Regions from separate parts of the Pseudofrankia sp. DC12 genome, predicted to be linked through region 3. Evidence: riboswitches for the same ligand, from Rfam matches in the RefSeq annotation. Region 3 holds a riboswitch; each other region holds the start of a gene.
What was found. Region 3 has a riboswitch for cyclic di-AMP ahead of FRADC12_RS12265 (transglycosylase family protein). Riboswitches for the same ligand answer to the same signal wherever they lie in the genome.
Positions count from the first base shown of each region.

Region 1: another riboswitch for cyclic di-AMP. It lies ahead of FRADC12_RS16560 (C40 family peptidase); the one in region 3 lies ahead of FRADC12_RS12265 (transglycosylase family protein).
Region 2: another riboswitch for cyclic di-AMP. It lies ahead of FRADC12_RS15040 (C40 family peptidase); the one in region 3 lies ahead of FRADC12_RS12265 (transglycosylase family protein).
Region 4: another riboswitch for cyclic di-AMP. It lies ahead of FRADC12_RS15575 (peptidoglycan-binding protein); the one in region 3 lies ahead of FRADC12_RS12265 (transglycosylase family protein).

Region 1 is NZ_KQ031391.1:4,137,723-4,142,387, reverse strand. It holds gene FRADC12_RS16565 (hypothetical protein) at 1-1,431, shown strand, start outside; cyclic di-AMP (ydaO/yuaA leader) riboswitch at 1,599-1,765, shown strand; gene FRADC12_RS16560 (C40 family peptidase) at 1,909-2,811, shown strand; gene FRADC12_RS16555 (hypothetical protein) at 3,823-4,131, shown strand; gene FRADC12_RS31455 (hypothetical protein) at 4,611-4,665, shown strand, end outside.
Region 2 is NZ_KQ031391.1:3,782,864-3,787,528, forward strand. It holds gene FRADC12_RS15030 (type 1 glutamine amidotransferase) at 1-44, shown strand, start outside; gene FRADC12_RS15035 (PHB depolymerase family esterase) at 167-805, shown strand; gene FRADC12_RS15040 (C40 family peptidase) at 1,517-2,509, opposite strand; cyclic di-AMP (ydaO/yuaA leader) riboswitch at 2,589-2,763, opposite strand; gene FRADC12_RS34355 (hypothetical protein) at 3,297-4,400, opposite strand; gene FRADC12_RS32305 (hypothetical protein) at 4,388-4,665, opposite strand, start outside.
Region 3 is NZ_KQ031391.1:3,087,539-3,092,203, forward strand. It holds gene FRADC12_RS12255 (DedA family protein) at 224-919, opposite strand; gene fbaA (class II fructose-bisphosphate aldolase) at 1,332-2,363, shown strand; cyclic di-AMP (ydaO/yuaA leader) riboswitch at 3,171-3,356, shown strand; gene FRADC12_RS12265 (transglycosylase family protein) at 3,396-4,211, shown strand.
Region 4 is NZ_KQ031391.1:3,910,268-3,914,932, reverse strand. It holds gene FRADC12_RS15590 (sensor histidine kinase) at 1-668, shown strand, start outside; gene FRADC12_RS15585 (response regulator) at 665-1,444, shown strand; gene FRADC12_RS28445 (type 2 periplasmic-binding domain-containing protein) at 1,458-1,841, opposite strand; cyclic di-AMP (ydaO/yuaA leader) riboswitch at 2,358-2,529, shown strand; gene FRADC12_RS15575 (peptidoglycan-binding protein) at 2,608-3,291, shown strand; gene FRADC12_RS15570 (DEAD/DEAH box helicase) at 3,561-4,665, opposite strand, start outside.

The sequences.
Region 1 (4,665 bases), 1.1 Mb from region 3:
ACCGACAGCGGGCGCGACAGCGCGGCGATCCCGCCGCACCTGCTGCTCTACGGCTCGGTGGCGGTGGTGGGCGTGGGCGTCGTCGCCTGGGGGGTGGCAGCGCTGCGCGCGACCCGCTCCGCCGGTGCGGTCCTGCGCCATCGGCCGCTGCTGCTCGCCGGGCTGGGCGGGACGCTGATGCTGCTGTCGGCACCGGTCGACGCCGCGTGGCATGCGGCCTTCGGGCGGGACTCCGTGTTGTGGAGCCCACCGCACCTGCTCGGCGTGTTCGGCACGCTCGCCCTCGTCACCGGCGTCCTGCTCGGCGCGAGGCCCGGCCACGGCGCCGACTGGGCGCTGTCCGCGACCGGCACTCTCATCCTCGGCGCCACCGCCGTGCCGGTACTGGAGTTCGAGACCGACGTGCCGCAGTTCGACGAGGCCCTCTACCTGCCGGCGCTGCTCGCGAGCACCCTGCTGGCCGCGACCGTGATCAGGGCCGCGGTGCCTGGGCCGCTGCCAGTGCTGCGCGCCGTCGTCGGCTACGCGCTGGTCCGCCTCGCGATCGCGGCCGGCCTGGCCGCCCTCGGACGCAGCCGCCCGGACCTTCCGGTCGCCGTTCTCGGTGCCGCCCTCGCCGAGGTACCGCTGCGCGCGCCGGCGGCACGGCTGGCCGCCGGCGCGGCCGGGGTGGCCGCGACGACCTGGCTCGCCGCCGCCACGGGCCTGACCAACGTCCCGGCGAGAGCCGTCGCCACGACGGCGGTCCCGGTCATCGTGCTGTTCCTGCTGTGCCTGCTCGCCATGACGCCGCAGTTTCGGGCTCGCGGCCCGGCTGTTCTGCTCGTTGCGATCGCGGCACTGCTGGCGGTCGGGTGGGAGAAACCCGCGTCGGCGCACGACCCCGGCCAGGGACGTGGCACCTTCCCCGTGCTGCTGACCGCCACCTCCGACGGGCGCGGCACCCTCACCGCCACCGTCTGGGCCGTGACCACGTCCGCGCGCACCGGCGCCTCGAACGGTCCAGCCACCGGCGCTTGTCCGCGGCTCGTTCCGCGGCAGCTGGTGGCCCGCCGTGCAGGAAAGACCGTGGTAGGCCTGTTGAGAGGCGCCGGCGGCGGCTGCGCTTTCTCCGGCCGGCTGCAGGTCGCGGCCACCGGGCGTTGGTTCGTCTACACCGAGTTCCACGACACCTTGCGCGGCGACGTCGAGGCGTGGGTCCCGCTCGACGCCCGCCACGCGGGTGCCGTCACCGAACGCCGTGAGCTGTACCTGCCGTCCCGCGGTGCCGCCGACAGCGGGCCGACCGCCCGGGAATTCCTCGCCGGCGCGGCCCTCTACGCACTCGGGCTGGCTCTGCTCGGATTCCTGCTCGCGCACGTCCACCAGGTCACCCGCCGGCCGGCCGCGCAGCTGCCCCCGATCGGGCCTCGCGGACATCCCCGCGCCTGATTCGCCCGCGCGGGGCCAACGGCTCGATCCGACCACGGTGGTTCGACACATCCGGCAGGCGACACCCGGCGCTGCCAACCCCCCTCAATCTACTATCCCGTGTAGTTGCTAGCGTGTGGGTCGCTATCGCCGCCGGACCGTACGCCGAGTCCTGCCCCCGGTCCGGCGATACCCCTTCGACGCAGCCGGGGCAGGAGCGGGGGAACCACGTTCCACCGGGTGCCGCATCCCCCTGCGGCGCCCTCGGGGTGAAGCCGCCCGTGTGTCACAACGGCCGGCCGGGCTTCCCGCCCGAACCCGACAGCTCACCTCGCAGGCGTCTGGGAAAGGTTTCACGTGCAAGCACGCGAACCACATCGGTCCGAACGCAGTCCAGCCACCGCCGGGCGCGGTCGTCACCGGACCCGCCTTCGCTCAGGGTCCCTGCTGGCTCGGACCTCGAGTCGCGCCACCGTCGCGGCGCTCACCACGGGCACCATGGCCTTGTCCGGGGTGGCGTTGACCGGCTCCCTTGGCCCCGCCGCGGCGGATTCGGACACCGGCGCGCAGGGGATCACCGCCAACTTGCTGGGCGCCGCCCTGGGAAGCGCGGCGACTCCCGCTGCGGACCCCACCTCCGAGTTGGCCCTGCCGGTCGCCTTCCGTCTGCGCACGGCAGTCTCGTTGGCGCCGGCCGTCCCCGACGTCACGGTGAACGCCGACGAGCCGGTCGAGGTCGGCTTCCGGCTCACCACGCGGGGCGGCGGCGCCCTCGCGGACCGGGACATCCTCGTCCAGGCACTGTTCCCGAGCGGCTGGACGACATTCAAGGCACTACGCACGGACGCGGGCGGCTACGCCAGCTACACCGCGCGGGTCCTGACGACCACCCAGATCAGGGCGACATTCGCCGGCAGCCAAGAGCTGGAGGCGGTGACCTCCGACCCGGCGGTCGTCCGGGTCCACCCGGCGCCGCCCGCGCCTGTCCTCCCGGCCGCCAGCCGCGCGCCCGCAGGCGAGACCGTCACCGTCGCGCCCACAGGGGCGACGACGATCGGGGAGAAGGCGGTGTACCTGGCATCGCTGCAGGCGGGCAAGCCGTATGTGTACGGGGCGGAGGGCCCGTACAGCTTCGACTGCTCGGGGCTGGTGCAGTACGTCTACAGACAGCTCGGCAAGACGCTGCCACGCACCACCGACCAGCAGTTCGCGGCGACGATCAGGATCGCGCGCGGCTCGGAACAACCCGGTGACCTGATCTTCTTTGGCGAGCCCGGGTCGATCTACCACGAGGGCATCTACGCCGGCGACGGAAAGATCTGGGTCGCGCCGAAGAGCGGCGACGTGGTCAAGCTCGAAACCATCTGGACCTCGTCCTACTCCGTCGGCCGCGTACGGTAGCGCTAAGTGGCGCCCGCGGGCCGGTCCCCCAGCCGTCCCGCGGGCACCCTCGTCCGGGCCTGCCGACCGAGACCTCTGATCAATCGCCCAGGTCGGCGACGGAGGACCACCGGACGCGGGAACACTGTGATGGGTACGGCGCGAGGGCGGACTGCGCCGCCCCCGCGGCGACAGCCGCGCGGACCCGTCAGCGACCGGACTGGACATCGTGATCCTCCAGCCCGTGCCCGACCTCCTCCGCATGGAGCTCGTAGCGGTACCGTCGATAAGTGGCAGCTGGGCGCGGCCAAGGATCTGGTCGGGCGGCGGAAGGAACCGAACGGGTCGGAACGTGAGCCGGGTCAATCTCCTCGACGACGAAGCCGGCGGCGCGGATGGCTCGGTCGTCCGCCGGTTCGGGTGGCAGCCACCCCGCGCTGGGCGGTGCTCGGACGGTCCGTCGTAGTCACATGGGCGCTGCGCGCGGGCGCCTCGGTAGCCGGCCGGTCAGACGTGTCCGCCTTGCCGATCCGTGTCCCGCCATGACCGCGGCCACCCGACGACAGAAGCGATCGGCTTCTGTGCGTCGACCTGCCTCAGCTCCAGTTCGCCAGGCGCCCGGTGGAACGTAGGCCCCACGCTCCTGCCCCGACCGCGTCGAAGGGGTATCGCCGGACCGGGAGCGGGACCCGGCGTGCGGTCGGGGGCGATGGCGGTCGCCCTCCTAACCAACTACTGATCGTAGTAGATAGTTGGCGTAGGTGACACCGGACGCCGCCACCGGAACGCCTCGGACCCCGGACCGTTCATCGTGCCCGACGACTCGGAGGGTCGGCCGTGACCGGCGGGGTCGGCCGTGACCGGCGGGGTCGGCCGCGGCCCGCGAGAGTCGCACCATCCGGTCGGTGCCCCGCGCACAGTCCTTGGGACACCCAGGTCGCCGGCGGCGTTGAGGCAGATTGAAACGACAGCGGCTAGTACTATACTCTTTAGTTGACCTTGCTGTGCTGCCTGCCTCGGACGGTTCCCGGCATGACCAAGAAGACCAGTGGCGACGACTCACCCGCCGCGCCGACCCGCGCGGACACGCGCGCTCCTGGGCTGACGGCCCACGAACGGAAGGCGGCTGAACGGCGCGCCCGGTACCGCCGCAAGCGGCGGATCATCCGGACCGGCCAGGTGCTGATGGCGGCCGGGGTGGTGATCGCGCTGGTCCATTGGCTGGCACACCTTGGGGCGTTCGGCGGGGAGCCGTCGGGGTTGGTGGATCTCGTCGCCGGCTACCCGGTCGGCGCGTTGGTCTTCTTCGCCGGGGCCGTGGCCGCCGGTCAACGGCAGTAGCCGAGCAAAGACGACCGACTGACCGTGACAGGCGCCGGATGCCTGCCGCCCTCGGCGGGGCCGCCCGTCGGCGCAGGCGCGGGCCAAAGGGTGGCCGGCCCCCTGCGTTCGCCAGGGAGGCCTACAAGCAGCGGCATGCCGTCGAGTGCGGGATCAACAGGCTCACGCGGCACCGCGTAGTCGCCATCCGCTACGAAAAGCTAGCCGTCCGCTATGCAGCAACGGTCACCACTGCCGCAATCAACCCATGGCTACGCTGACCGACTTCCAGAACTGGCTAGTGCCGGCGATCGCGGATCGGTCACGCCTCGTGGATCAGGAGGTTCGATCCACGACCTGATGGCCTGGCCCGGGGCCCCTCCAGCGTCGCCTGTGGGCGGCGTTGGGCTGGGTTGGAGATGGCCGGTACGTACCCCGGCGCTGAGGCCGCGCCGTTGGTGGCACCCCTGGAACGTCCGTCTGCACCCGAAGGATCACACATGCGCCTCGACGAGCACGGCCGCTGGGTCAGCGACGACGGCACCTACGTATGGC
Region 2 (4,665 bases), 700 kb from region 3:
ACGCCCTGCGTGCCGCGCGCCTGCGCGCCCTGGAGATCGCCTGAGCGAGGATCTGGCCTCGGCCGGCAGTGACGTGGGCATCCTCATGACACGGAGGCACGGCCGGGGCCACGCTGGTGGTGTAAACCGGCGCCATGGCGGTGCCTAGTGTGATTCCTTTGGTGGCGTGGCCGCGAATCCGCTCTCCGCGTGGTGGAAGAAGAACAGCAAGACAGCCGTGATCGCTGTCGTCGTGATCGCTGTGCTCTGGACCGTCGCCCACGGCAACGGATCGGCGAAGACGAAGGAGAAGGCGATCCCGGACCAGTACGCGTCCAAGGGGCGCCTGGTGCTGATCCACGCCAAGGAGAAGTCGAAGAGCAAGGTGCCGCTGGTGCTCGTCCTGTCGGACGACAACACCAAGACCAAGGTGTTCGAGACGGACAGTGGTGCCTCGACGCTGGCGGACCGCAAGCACTTCGCGCTCGTCTACCCGGAGCCGGTCGCGAGCCAGTGGCAGGTCGACCCGAACGGCGCCGACGCCCAGTACCTGAAGGACGTCGTCACTTACATGTCCAAGGACTGGACATCGGTCGACGCGAGCCGCGTCTACATCTGGGGCCTGGGCGAGGGAGCACGGCTGGCGCTCGCCCTGGCCTGCGCCAACCCGTCCCAGTTCGCGGCGGTCGGTGTCGTCGGCCAGTTCGACCCCGACCCGGGCCCGAACTGCGACACCGAGGTCCCGACCGACCGGGAACGCGTCGCCACCCTGGACAAGAACGCGTCCGCACGGTTGTGGACCTTCTCCTCGAACAAGAGGCGCTGAGCGCCCGGGATCGCCGCTGCTGAGCGGCGGAAAGCCGTCCGCCCCACCGGGCGGGGGGTCTCGGCAGGGCGGACGGCGGGCCTGGTCTCGGCCGAGGAGTCGGCTGGCGCCGCCCCCGCCAGGTGGGGGGAAGACCCGGCAAGGGCGGCGCCGCCTGGTTGGCCCGGATCCGGGGGGGACCGGCCGGGCCGCCGCCGGGCCGAGGGGGATCGGCCGGCGGTTCGTCCGGGGGCGTCAGATCGAGGGCGGGAGGGGGAAGCCCTCGTTGGCGCCGACGGACGAGCTGTGGGCGTGGCAAGGGGCTGGGCCACGCTGGTGGAGACAGTGGTCGGACGCCAGGGCGGACCCCGGCGAGCCGGTGGTCACAAAGTCCGCAGAGTGGATCCCGGCCCGGCCGAGGGAGGCCGAGCCGTGACGGGATCCCCTTGCCCGGCTTCGGACAGCGGGAGATCCCTCAGGGCACGCTCCGCGCGGAGTCAGGCCGCGACACACTGGTCTGGGGGAGCTCGCCGGGACAAGCCCGGGGTGGGACGGCCAGTCGCCCGCCGGGTGGCCGCGCGGATTTCCGCAGGGCCGGCCACCGCGACGGGTGATTCCACGTAGGGCTCGCCAAGCCCGATCGGCCGTCGCCGATCGGGCCGGGCTACCTCGCCGGTTGGCGCCGTCGGCCGGAGGACCGGCCGACCAGGCCGCCCGACGGCGGCCAGGTCCTTACAGGACGCGCCCGACGTAGTAGGTCGTGCTGTAGATAGCCTCGAGCTTGACGACGTCACCGCTGTGCGGAGCTGCCCACATCTTCCCGTCGCCGGCGTAGATGCCCATGTGGTAGATGTTTCCCGGAGACCCGAAGAAGATCAGGTCGCCGATCTCCTTGTGAGCCGGGTCGACGTGGATCGTGGCCTCGTACTGGGCTTCCGCCGTCCGGGGCAGGTTGCGGCCGAGCTGCCTGTAGACGTACTGGACGAGGCTGGAGCAGTCGAACGAGTCCGGCCCGTTGGCCCCGTAGACGTAGGGCTTACCGGCCTGGAGCGAGGCCAGGTAGACGGCCTTCGAACCCAGGTCGCCATTCGTCGGCGCGTTGACCGTGATGCCCCGGGATGCCGAGACGGCGGGCTTCGCCATGACGTTCAGCGTGCCGACGTTGTCCGAGACGGCGGACTGCAGTGCGTCGGTGCCGTCGAACACCGCTGTGATCTGGGTGGTGGTGAGGACCCGTGCGGTGTACGAGGTGTACCCGCTGCCGTTCGTCGTCAGGTGCAGGAACGTGGCGAACCCCGTAGGGAGCTTCACCTGGACCTTGACCAGCTGGTTGGCCAGCGGCTGGTTGGTGTCCTTGTTGGTCAGCTGGAAGCCGACCTCGACCGCCTGGTCCGCGTAGACGTTCACGTTCGGGTTCGTGATGTGCAGGTCGACGTCGGCCTTGGAGGCAAGCGTCGGGGCGGCCAGGTCGGACGCGGTGCCGCCGTCCGCGGACGCGAGCGTCGAGGCGAGGCTCACCGGGTGGACCATCGTGCTGCCGCTGCTCCCCCCGGCGCCGAGGGCGCTCGCGAGGTTCAGTCCGGTCGTGGTGGTGCCGTCACCGGTGAAGGCGTCGTTTGCGTGGTCCGCGGCTGGGGAACAGCCGGCAAGAGCGATGCCGGATACCGCGATGGCGCCGGTGGTGGCCGCGGCAACCGCGGTCCGGCCCTTCGCCTTTGCGACCACGGAGAGGCCGCGGTGACGGCCTCGGCTGGTAGTGAGCCGGGCGTCGGTATCCCAAACGGAGGGCGCAGACAAGTCTCGCTGGTCCTTCCCGTACGCCTACGAGGTGAGCTGTCGGGTTCGGGCTGGGCTGCCCGGCCCCCGCGCGACTGGCGCGCGAAGGGCTTCACCCCAAGGCCAGCGTTTTCACGCCGGCCGGTCTTGCACGGGTGGTTCCCCCGCTCCTGCCCGTGGTGACGACTCGGAGGGGACACCGGGACCGCGGGCAGGATTCGGCGTTCGGTCCGGTGGTTGGGCTGACGTCGTGGAGAAGACTAGTCCACGTGGATGATGACGGTAAACGCAGGTACCGCCGATACGTCTGGTCTTTCACGAAACGTCGGTTCACGGGCGGCTTGGCGCTCTGTCACTGCCCTGGTCGCGGACGGCTATTGGTGGTGCCGTCTGCCTGGGTAGCGGGCCTTGCGGTCGCCATGGTCGGTACTACCGGTAATCTCGACACTACGCGAAGATGTCATGATCGGCCCGAGAGGCCACAGGGCGAACACTTTCCGTAGCCGGCCTCGAGGAGGTGGTGACAGGTGCACCCCCTATGCCGGGTAGGCCTATAGGGCTAGACGCGCACCCCTCTAAATGTGGTTGCCGCGCAAGGCCCTAGGACTCAAACGTAAGGACGAAAGTCCTTAAATCGCTACGGATGGCCGGGCTTGGTCGCCCAGCGCAGCCGGACCGGCGACCGACCGTCGATGGCCCGGGCGCGGCTCGCACCTTGGCTGACTCCTTGTTGCCGCTAAGGCAGATCGTCCGGCTGCTGGCGCGGGGCGCGCCGGGTGAGGAAACCGGCGCGGTCGAGCACCTGCAGCTCGATCGCCAGCTCCAGCACCTCGCGGGGGAGCGTCCGATGCATCGCCTGCATCGCCTCGACCGCCGCTCTGGCCCGGTCGGCGAGCTCGTCGAGCGCGTGCTGGCGCTGGCGCATCCGGGCGCGCTCCTCCTGGATGGTGCGGACCGTCTCCTCTTGCCAGCGCCGGGTGAGCACCAGGTGCTCGCTCGCGTCGGCGGCCTGGCGCTTGGCCTCCTCCAGCCGGTCCAGCAGCTGGTCGAGCTGCTCGAGGCGGCCAGCGAGCTCCAGCATGTCGCCCCGGCCGATCCCGGGGAAGCGTTGCTCCTCCCAGCCGCCGGGTGGGGTCCTCTGCTCGAGCGGGTCCTGCGGTTCCGTTGAGGACTGCAGCACCGCCGGGATGTACGGGCCCGGGGGGAAGGGCGGCTCCGCTCCAGGGGGTGGCGTGCCGGGCACCTGCTCGAGCGGGTGCGGTCTGGTCGGGATAAGGGCTCCGAAGTAGTCGGCGAAGGATGGTGGCGTCGGGCCGGCGCTGGCCGGCGGTCCGACGGGGTCGTATCCGGCCGCGGCGCCAGCCGTGCTCTCGGGCTGGTGGCCGTCCGGCCCGGCGAACGCGTCACCCGGACCGAAGCCATGCTCGACCGCGAACCCGTCCGTGGCCGCGAACCCGTGCTCGACCGCGACGCCCTGCTCGACCGCGAACCCTGCGCCGTCCCGGGCCGGGACGGCGCCCTCGTCGCGTGCCGCGAACCCCGCCTCGTCCCTCACCGCGAGACCGGCCCTGTCTCCTGCCGCGAACCCGGCCTCGTCTCTCACGGCGAAACCGGCGGGTGGCGAGGCATCGCCGGGGCCGAGGCCTTTGGAGGTCGACGCCTGCCGAGGCCCGATCGCCGGGCCCGCGCCGCCGAAGGCGGGATCGTCGTCGCAGAGGGCGTCCGGGGCAGCACCAGGCGGCGTGTCGACGGTGCCATCGGGCACGGTGACATGGATGTAGGCGCTGTCAACTGCCCGTTCCGGTCCAGTGAGGCTGTGCGGGCCGGTCACATCCGACACGGTTCGTAACGGTAGCCCAGACCGCGCGGAAGTGCGGGCAGATACACCGTCTCGCTAGCCTGTGAGCGTAGCCAGGACGGAAAGTGATGATTCCAGCACCGATGTGGGGTGGGCGGTCCGGTCAGAGCGACAGGTCGGTGTCTCGCGGTTCGACGGCCGCCGGGCCGGCGGTGAGCGGGTCTGTGGCCCGCGGAGGGCCGGTGGGCGGTGCTCTGCCAGGCAGCGGTGGCCTGCGCGTCGATGGTTCGGTGCTCCGGTGGTGGCG
Region 3 (4,665 bases):
GCTACACCAGTCTCCGCATGCAAGCAGCCCCCGTTCCTGCTTGCAGCATCACAGCACACCTCGATCTCCGCCACGGCGACCACCCGGCGCACCACGGTCACCCGACTCAGCCCGTAATCCACCAATCCAGGGCGGATCGGACGGAGACCGGCCGAAGCCGCGCGCCGATCCAGGCGAGCCGCGCCGCCGCTGGCGCGACGCGCAATGGCACCGTCCGGAGCGGTCAGGCCCGGCCCTGCTCGCTGCCGGCGAACGCCGCCGAGTCGTCCGGCCCGGATCCGGCGGACCAGGGAGCGGGGTCGGCCGGCACGGTGACGGCGAAGTCGGCCGCCGCCCGGGCGCGCCGACGGGCCCGGCGGCGCAGCAACTCGCCGGGCACGCCTGCGGCGACAGACAGTACGACGACCGCGGGCGCGAGCCACCCGGTCGCGTCCTTGAGGCCGGGGACGGACGACGCCGCGTACCCGAGCGCGGGGATGCCGGTGCCCCAGATCAGCGCGCCCACCGCGGCCGCGGCCAGGAACCGGGCCGGCGGCATCCGGACCGCGCCGGCCAGGATCGGGGCGAAGGTGCGTGCCCACGGCACGAACCGGGCGGCGATCAGCGTGACCGGACCGAACCGGTCGAAGAAGGTCTCTGTGCGTCCGAGCACCTTCAGGTGCCGCCGCTCCAGCCAGGGGCGCCCGAGCCGGCGCCCGGTGACGTAGCCGAGGCAGACCCCCGCGATGGCCATCACGGTCACCCCCGCCGCGAGGACCGGCAAGGAGATCCGGTGGGCGGGATCTGCCGCCATCAGCCCGGTAGCGAACAGCATCGCGTCTCCCGGGAGCCAGAACCCGATCGGCACGCCGCTCTCGACAAACACGATCGCGAAGACGGTGAGATACAGGGTCAGGCCGGATAGATGGTGGACATCCATACCTTCAGTCTGCCGTCCCCATGCGCCGGCGACCGTCAGCGACGTCCCCAGCATCTCGACTGACATGCCCGTTCGGCTCCGCCGACATGTCACGGCGGCTCCGCCGACATGTCACGGCGGCTCCGCCGACATGTCTCCTTCGGCCGACGTTCGGCATTCCGCTGGCGACTCGCCCGCCGGGCTCCGGGCTTACGCGGGAGTGGCACGCACGATGTGGGTGGCAACGGGCTCCCTCGGGCAGCCCGCACGTCATACCCTTCGCGCAACACCTGCCCGCGGCGCGCACGGCCTCGTCCCGGTTCACGCCCTTTTCGCCGGCCTGTCGCGGCCAGGTGGGCGGACGGCGCGCACTCGGCGTGCCTGCCGCGCCCGTTCCCCTCGGTGGCCCGACGCCTTTTGACAGGAGCTTTCGATGCCCATCGCCACACCAGACGTCTACGCCGAGATGCTCGACCGGGCGAAGGCGGGTGCCTTCGCCTACCCCGCCATCAACGTCACCTCGTCCCAGACCCTCAACGCGGCGCTTCGCGGCTTCGCCGACGCCGGCAGCGACGGCATCATCCAGGTGTCCACGGGTGGTGCGGAGTACCTGTCCGGGCCGACGATCAAGAACATGGTGCTGGGCGCCGAGGCGCTGGCCGAGTTCGCCCACCACGTCGCGAAGGCCTATCCGGTACAGATCGCCCTGCACACCGACCACTGCCCGGCGGACAAGCTCGACACCTACATGCGCCCGCTCGTCGCCATCTCGCGGGAACGGGTCAAGGCCGGCCGCGACCCGCTGTTCCAGTCGCACATGTGGGACGGCTCCGCCGTGCCGCTGGAGGAGAACCTCAAGCTCGCCGAGGAGCTGCTCGCGGACTGCAACGCCGCGAACATCATCCTGGAGCTCGAGATCGGCGTCGTCGGCGGCGAGGAGGACGGCGTCGTCGGCGCGATCGACGAGAAGCTCTACACGACCCCCGAGGACATGTGGCGCACCGCCGAGGTGCTCGGCACCGGCGAGAAGGGGCGCTACATGATGGCGGCCACCTTCGGCAACGTCCACGGCGTCTACAAGCCCGGCAACGTCAAGCTGCGCCCGGCGATCCTGCGTGACGGCCAGCAGTACGTGGCCGGCAAGCTGGGTCTGGCTGGCGAGGCGAAGCCGTTCGATCTGGTCTTCCACGGCGGTTCCGGCTCGGACCTGTCCGAGATCCGCGAGGCACTCGACTACGGCGTGGTCAAGATGAATGTGGACACCGACGCCCAGTACGCCTTCACCCGGCCGGTCGCCGACCACATGCTGAAGAACTACGACGGCGTACTGAAGGTCGACGGTGAGGTCGGCATCAAGAAGACCTATGACCCGCGCACCTGGGGCAAGGCCGCCGAGGCCAACATGGCCAAGCGCGTGCTCCAGGCGTGCGAGGACCTCCGGTCCGCCGGCACCGCGATCGGCTAGCCCGCCACCGCGGCCCGGCCAGACCGCCACCGCGGCCCGGCCAGCCCGTCGCCACGGCCCGGCCAGGACCGGGCTGGCCGCCGGCTCGGCACCGCGCCGGACCTTCGTCATCGGGGCCGCCCTTCGGGGCGGCCCCGATGTGTCTAAGGACACTTCACTGACAGTCTCGGGCCAGACCACTGCGAGCCACGGCGATGGACCACCAACGAGCCACGCGCCCGCCGGACGGGGTCGTTCGGCCAGGTCGCCGCTCAGCAGCGCGCAATCAGACAACTACCTGCCGTACGGACCGGGATGTTCGGTGCGGATGTGCCCAGGATCGCAATTCGGCCACCGGCGCGCCGAACGGACGTGTCGGGCGGCAGAGTCGTAGGTTTGTTTTCCCGGCGCGACGAGCGGACCACGCAGTTGTGAGGTGCCCCGCGATCCCGGTCCATCCAGGTCGTTCCGGGACGAATTCAGCAGGTCCCCGATGTTCCGCTCCGGGCGCCGACACACCGTTGGCAGCCCCGATAGGAATAGATGAGCGCGCGTACGCGCGCGTTAACACCGCCAGAGACCGGCCTCAAGCACCGACACGCGGGTGTGTCCTTTTTCACGTGTCCTATTCAATGCTTGTCGCCACGCCGAGGAATGTGGTTATGGTCTTCGCCGTGCCAGGCGACAGGTCAGGCACCCATCGGGCGGCACGCCGAATCCTGCCCCCGCCCCGATGTGTTTTGAACCCAGTGGCAGGAACGGGGGAACCGACTCCGGACGCCGTACCCAGAGATCCTGGAAGAATCGGGCATCCGCCCGCGCGGCCACATGAGTGCCGCGCCTGGGCCCAGCCCACCAGGGCGTCCTAGGGGTGAAGCCGACTGACTTCCGCAGTCGTCGAGAGCGCGCGTTCCAGGCGCTTTCGAGGACACAAAAGGACACGTCATTCGGCCGGGCCATTCTCTTCCCAGCCCGAACCCGACAGCTCACCTCGCAGGCGTGGGGAAAGGGCAATCACCCATGTCCGAAGCACGTAACCCTGGCCGACATCCCATGTCCGGCGGGCACTGCGCCCCGTCGAAGGCCTGCCGCGTACCAGCCGGCAACGCAAGCGTGCGAGACACCAGCACGAGGCACCACCGGCCGGCGCCCTCCCACGGAGGCGATGGCACAGACCGGCCACACCGTTCGGCCCCGCCGATCCGCAAGGATCCCCGACGGGCATTGGCACACCCAACCCGCCGGATACGCCAAGGCATCGCCGCGGTGCCGGTAATCGTGGCGGCAGTAGGCGGCGCAATTGCCGTGGCCACACCCGCCAGCGCCTCTTCAACGTGGGCGCAGCTTCGCCAGTGCGAGTCCGGCGGAAACTATTCCGTCAATACCGGCAACGGTTACTACGGCGCGTACCAGTTCTCGGCCGGGACCTGGGCGAGCCTGGGATATTCAGGACTGCCGAGTGACGCGCCAACGGCGGTTCAGGACGAGGCCGCGCTGCGGTTGGCGCAACGTTCTGGATTTGGCCAGTGGCCGCTCTGTGGCCGCGGTATGGGCGCGGACCAGCTCGCTCCGGGAGCCAGCGCGTCCGACGTGCCCCAGGCCTCCCGGTCGGCGGCCAGAACTCCTCTCGTCGCTCAGGCGATCACGTCGACGACGGCCCAGCTGCCGTTCACGACGGCTCTCGTCGGCCAGTACCGCGCCGACGTCGCCCACTGGCAGGAGCGGATGAACGCGATCGGCTACCCGCTCGCCGCCGACGGCCACTACGGCCCGGTGTCCGCGGCCGCGGCCCGGCAGCTGCAGGCCGCGAAGGGCCTGGCCGTCGACGGCGTCGTCGGCCCGCGGACCTGGGCCGCGACCTTCGCCTAGCCCCGGTACACCCTCGCCCGCCTGACCCGGCCCGGACAGCCGGCCCCTTGCCCGCTCCGAGGTCCGGCGGCGAGGTCCCCGCCCGGTCCGGCACGGCGCCAGAGGCCGAGGCACCGGCAGCGCGGAGCCCACTCGCCCGACCGGCCCCCCAACCGGTCGTGGGCCTTCGTCAGGCCGGGATCCGGCCGATCCCCACCCAGCCGGCGGCCAGCCGGAGGCGGGGCGGCCACAGCCCTGCTCCCGCTCCGGCCAGGGTCGCCGGACCATCCGTGAACCGGGGCCGTCCGCCGCAACGGACGGCCCCGGTTCACGGCTCATGACCCGGCCGGCTCCCGATGTCAAGAGGAGCCCGGTTTGCGGGCTTGACGCCCGACTCGCTACAGTCCGGAGCTACTCGTCTGTCCTGGGCGAGTCGTGCGGGCGGACGCCGAATCCTGCCCCACCCGCATGTACG
Region 4 (4,665 bases), 820 kb from region 3:
CCCCGTTGGCCGCGGCCAAGGCGGCTGTCACCGGCCTGCGGGCCGAGGATGTGGTGTGGTCACCGGAAGAACGGGCCGAACTGGTCGCTACCGCCGACGAGTCACTCGACCGGCTCACGACGCTGGTCGAGAACCTGCTCGACATGAGTCGTCTTCAGGCCGGGGTGTTGTCCGTATTTCCACGGGCGGTCCACGTCGAGGACGTCGTGGCGCTCGCACTTGACTGTCTGGGGCCGGACGCGACCGGAGTGCGCATCCAGGTCAGCGCGGACCCGGAGGTTCCGGCGATGCGCGCCGATCCGGTCCTCCTGGAGCGCGTGATCGCGAACGTGGTCGCCAATGCGATTCGCTTCTCCCCGACGGGGTCGCCGCCGCTCGTCAGCGCAAGCACGCTCGGTGACCGGGTGCAGATCCGCGTCGTCGACCGCGGCCCCGGGGTACCCAAGACGGACCGCGACGCGATCTTCCAGCCGTTCCAGCGGCTCGGCGACCGCGACAACACGGTCGGCACCGGCCTCGGGCTCGCGCTCTCCCGCGGCCTCACCGAGGCGATGGGCGGGACCCTCACCCCCGAGGACACCCCCGGAGGAGGCCTCACGATGGTCGTCGAGCTTCCGGCCGACAACGGCGGAACCGGCGAGATGACGACGTCGGAAAGGCCGCGATGACTCGGGTTCTGATCGTCGACGACGAGCCGCAGATCCTGCGGGCGATGCGGATCAATCTGCGTGCACGCGGCTACGACGTGGTCGTCGCGGATACCGGCGCCACCGCGCTCGCCGCCGCCGCCGCGACCCGTCCCGACATCGTGATCCTCGATCTCGGCCTGCCCGACCTGGACGGCGTCGACGTGATCCACGGCCTGCGTGGCTGGACACGGGTGCCGATCGTCGTGCTGTCGGGCCGCGCGGACAGTCGGGACAAGGTCGGCGCCCTGGACGCCGGAGCCGACGACTACATCACCAAGCCGTTCGGCATCGACGAGCTGCTCGCGCGGCTGCGCGCGGTCGCTCGCCGCACCGGCGAGCAGTCGGCGAGCCCCATCGTCCAGTTCGGCCGCGTGACCGTCGATCTGTCCGCCCACCGTGTCACACGGGCAGCCGCGCCGGTATCCAGCCCCAACGGCAAGACAGCGCCAACCGACGGCGAACCACCAGGCAGCGCGGCAGCAGACGGCCAGGGGGACGATTTCGCCAATGAGTCAGTGGAGGAGATCCATCTGACGAAGACCGAGTGGGGCCTGCTCAAGGTTCTCCTCAGCCACCCGGGCAAGCTCGTCTCCCAACGCCAACTGCTCACCGAAGTCTGGGGCGCCAACTACGGTTCCGAGACCCACTACCTGCGCACCTACCTGAACCGCCTTCGGCAGAAGCTAGAGGAGGACCCGGCCCGTCCCCGGCACCTGCTCACTGATCCGGGCATGGGCTACCGCTTCCAGCCCTGATCGAGGGATCCAGTCAGTGCTGGGCGCACAGCGTGGTCATCAGGTTCCTGGCGTGGTCGATGCACCGAGTGAAGCTGCCAGCGCGAAGCAGGTTCTTCGCCGAGTCGAGAGTCGTGTACTCGAGGAAGGCCGACAGCAGGCTGTCCCCGGCCGGGTTGCCATACGTGTAGAAGTACTCGACCTCCCAGAACGCGTAGTCGCCGCGTTCGACGGTGCTCAGGTCCGCCACCCAGCCGCCGAGCCTGACCTCGTTGACCTTCGCGTAGGTGGCCGCCGCCCCGCGTTCGGCGTAGCCGATCGCGCCGGGGCGGACCTGGGCGACGGTGAGGTCGTGGACCACGGTCGACTGATTCACCACCAGCGAGAAGACGACCCCCGCCACCGCACCATAGGGCACGTTCAAGAATCCGTCGCAATCATCGGTTCGCGTGCACCGCGCGTGCGCCCGCCCTTCCGGACACGCGGCAAAGGGACACCGTCCAAAAGTCGGCCCCTCGGCGGTGATCGCCGCGCAACGTGGCGGCCACCACGCTCACGACGGGACGCAAACGGCCGCCACCGAGGGTTGAGCAACCGGAGCGTAACGAGCGCCTACCTCACGCCCAGCACCAGGCCGGCCGCGCCGGCGAAAGACCTCCCTGTCCATCGCGGCCGCCTGGAGCCATTGCGCGACAACGGTTTGCAGAACAACAGCCCCCTGTTCCCGCATTTTCGCGCAGAACACCGTGACCCTCGTCACAGCTCACAGCTGGCACACACCTGGCTCCAAGGTATTGCACGGAGCGTGACAGATCCGCCGTACAGAAGCCCAGGTCAGCGGCTTGTTGGTACGTCGAGTAGTTGGTTACGGTTGCTCCGCTCGCAACAAAGCACCGTTTCGGACGCCGAGTTCTGCCCCCGTTCCGGTGCCCCCTCCTAGAGATCGCCAGGGCAGAAGTGGGGGAACCAGGTTCCTCCGGGACCGCGCCTAGCGCGTGCCCTTGGGGTTAAGCCAGCCATTTCCCGAGCGTCATCGGAAGAATGGCTGACCGGGCTTCCCGGCCCGAACCCGACAGCTAACTCCACAGGCGTGCGGGAAAGATTCTTCCAGAATGCTCAAGGGCCGTCACCGCAAGAAGTCCAATGCTCGTCGCCGCGGTTCCGCGATTGTCGCCGCAGGTGTCATGAGTGCCACAGCCGGCGCCGCCATCTTCACCGGCGTCGCTCCCGCCAGCGCAGCCAGCAGCAGCATCATCTCCGACGCGCAGATCGCCGCCTACGCGCACGGCGCCGGCCTCGACAGCTGCCGCGGTGTCGCGCTCTCGACCTGGGTCGCGATCGCGCTCGCCGAGTCCGGCGGTAACACCTACGCCCACGCCACCGGCATCGAGGACTCCCGCGGCCTCTGGCAGATCAACATGTGGGCCCACAGCAGCTGGGTCGGCAGCCGCAACCTCTACGACCCGGCGACCAACGCCTGGGCCGCGACCCAGGTCTGCAAGGGCTCCGGCCCGGGCGCCTGGAGCACCTACACGAACGGCGCGTACCGCTCCTACCTGTCACGTGGCTACGCCGCCGCGAACGCGGTCGGCAGCGGAACCGTCTCGGCCGCACCGGTATCCCTGGCCAAGGTGGCCCCCGCCGTGCCGGCAAGCGCCTGGTACCTGTCGCAGGCGGCGAACCACAGCTCCTACCTGGACGCGGTCCGACAGCTGCAGGCGAAGCTGTCCGGCCTCGGCTACACGATCGCGGTCGACGGCTACTTCGGCCCGCAGACCGACGGGGTCGTGCGCGCCTACCAGGCCAGCCATGGCCTTCCGGCCGACGGTGTCGTCGGACCGCAGACCCACGGAGCGCTGTTCGGCTAGTTCGGACCAGGCCCACCTCGGGCCGTCACGCGCTGGCGGCCGGTCCCCCAGCCGGCGGGCGAGCGACCCAGCCAGCCGGCGCCCGAGCACTACCAGAGCACTCCCACGCGCCGTCCCCGCGAGGCGTGGGAGCAGAACCGCCCCGGCCACCCTCCTGTCACGGCCGGGGCGGTTCGCCATTCTCGGGCCGGCACCGCTTCACGGGAAACTCCGACGGAGCAACGCCGGGCCGACGGGCCTGACCATCCGCGTGGGCTTGGCCCGGGCCGTCAGAGCTGGCCGATGGCGGTGACGGTGAGGGCGGCGGCGCCGATCTCGTCGGACTCGGCGAGATCGACCTCGGCGCTGATACCCCAGTCGTGGTCACCGGCAGGATCGTCGAAGATCTGGCGGAGCAGCCAAGCGCCGGGCTGCGTCGCCGTGTCCACGATGAGCATCTTCGGGCCGCGGGCATCGGCGCCGGTACCGATCTCATCATGCTCGACGAAATACGGCGTGAGCGCGTCCTCCCAGGCATCGGCGTCCCATCCGGCCCCGCCGTCGAGCTCGCCGAGCTCGTACCAGCGGCGCAGCGCCGCGAGCTCGACCCTGCGGAACATCGCGTTCCGCACGAGCACCCGGAAGGCGCGGACGTTCCTGGTGACGGCCGGTGGTTTGTCGCCGAGCCGATCACCATGCTCGATGGCGGCCGCCTCGGCCAGGTTGGCCGCGTTCGGGTTGCGCAGCCGCTCCCACTCGTCGAGCAGGCTGGAGTCGACCTGACGGACCAGCTCGCCGAGCCATTCGATCAGATCGGACAGTTCCTCGGTACGGGCCGTGTCGGGCACGGTCTGGCGCAGCGCCTTGTAGGCGTCGGCCAGATAGCGCAGCAGCAGCCCTTCCGAGCGGGCGAGACCGTAGAAGCTGATGTACTCGGCGAACGTCATCGCCCGCTCGTACATGTCCCGGACCACCGACTTCGGGGCCAGCTCATAGTCGTCGACCCAGGGTGCGCCCTGCCGGTAGATCTCCAGCGCCGCGGTCAGCAGCTCGTCGAGCGGCTTCGGGTGGGTGACCTCCTGCAAGGCCTCCATCCGGTCGTCGTAGTCCAGGCCCTCGGCCTTCATCGCCGCGACCGCCTCGCCGCGCGCCTTGAACTGCTGGGCCGACAGCACCTGCCGCGGGTTGTCCAGGATCGACTCGATCACGGACAGAACGTCGAGCGGATAGTCCGGCGCCTCCCGGTCGAGCAGGTCGAGCGCGCCGAGCGCGAACGGCGACAGCGGCTGGTTCAGCGCGAAGTCGAACTGCAGGTCGCCGGTGAGCCGGATCGTGCGCCCCGTCGCGTCCGGCTTCTCAAGCTTCTCCACGACGCCGGCCGCGAGCAGGGCACGG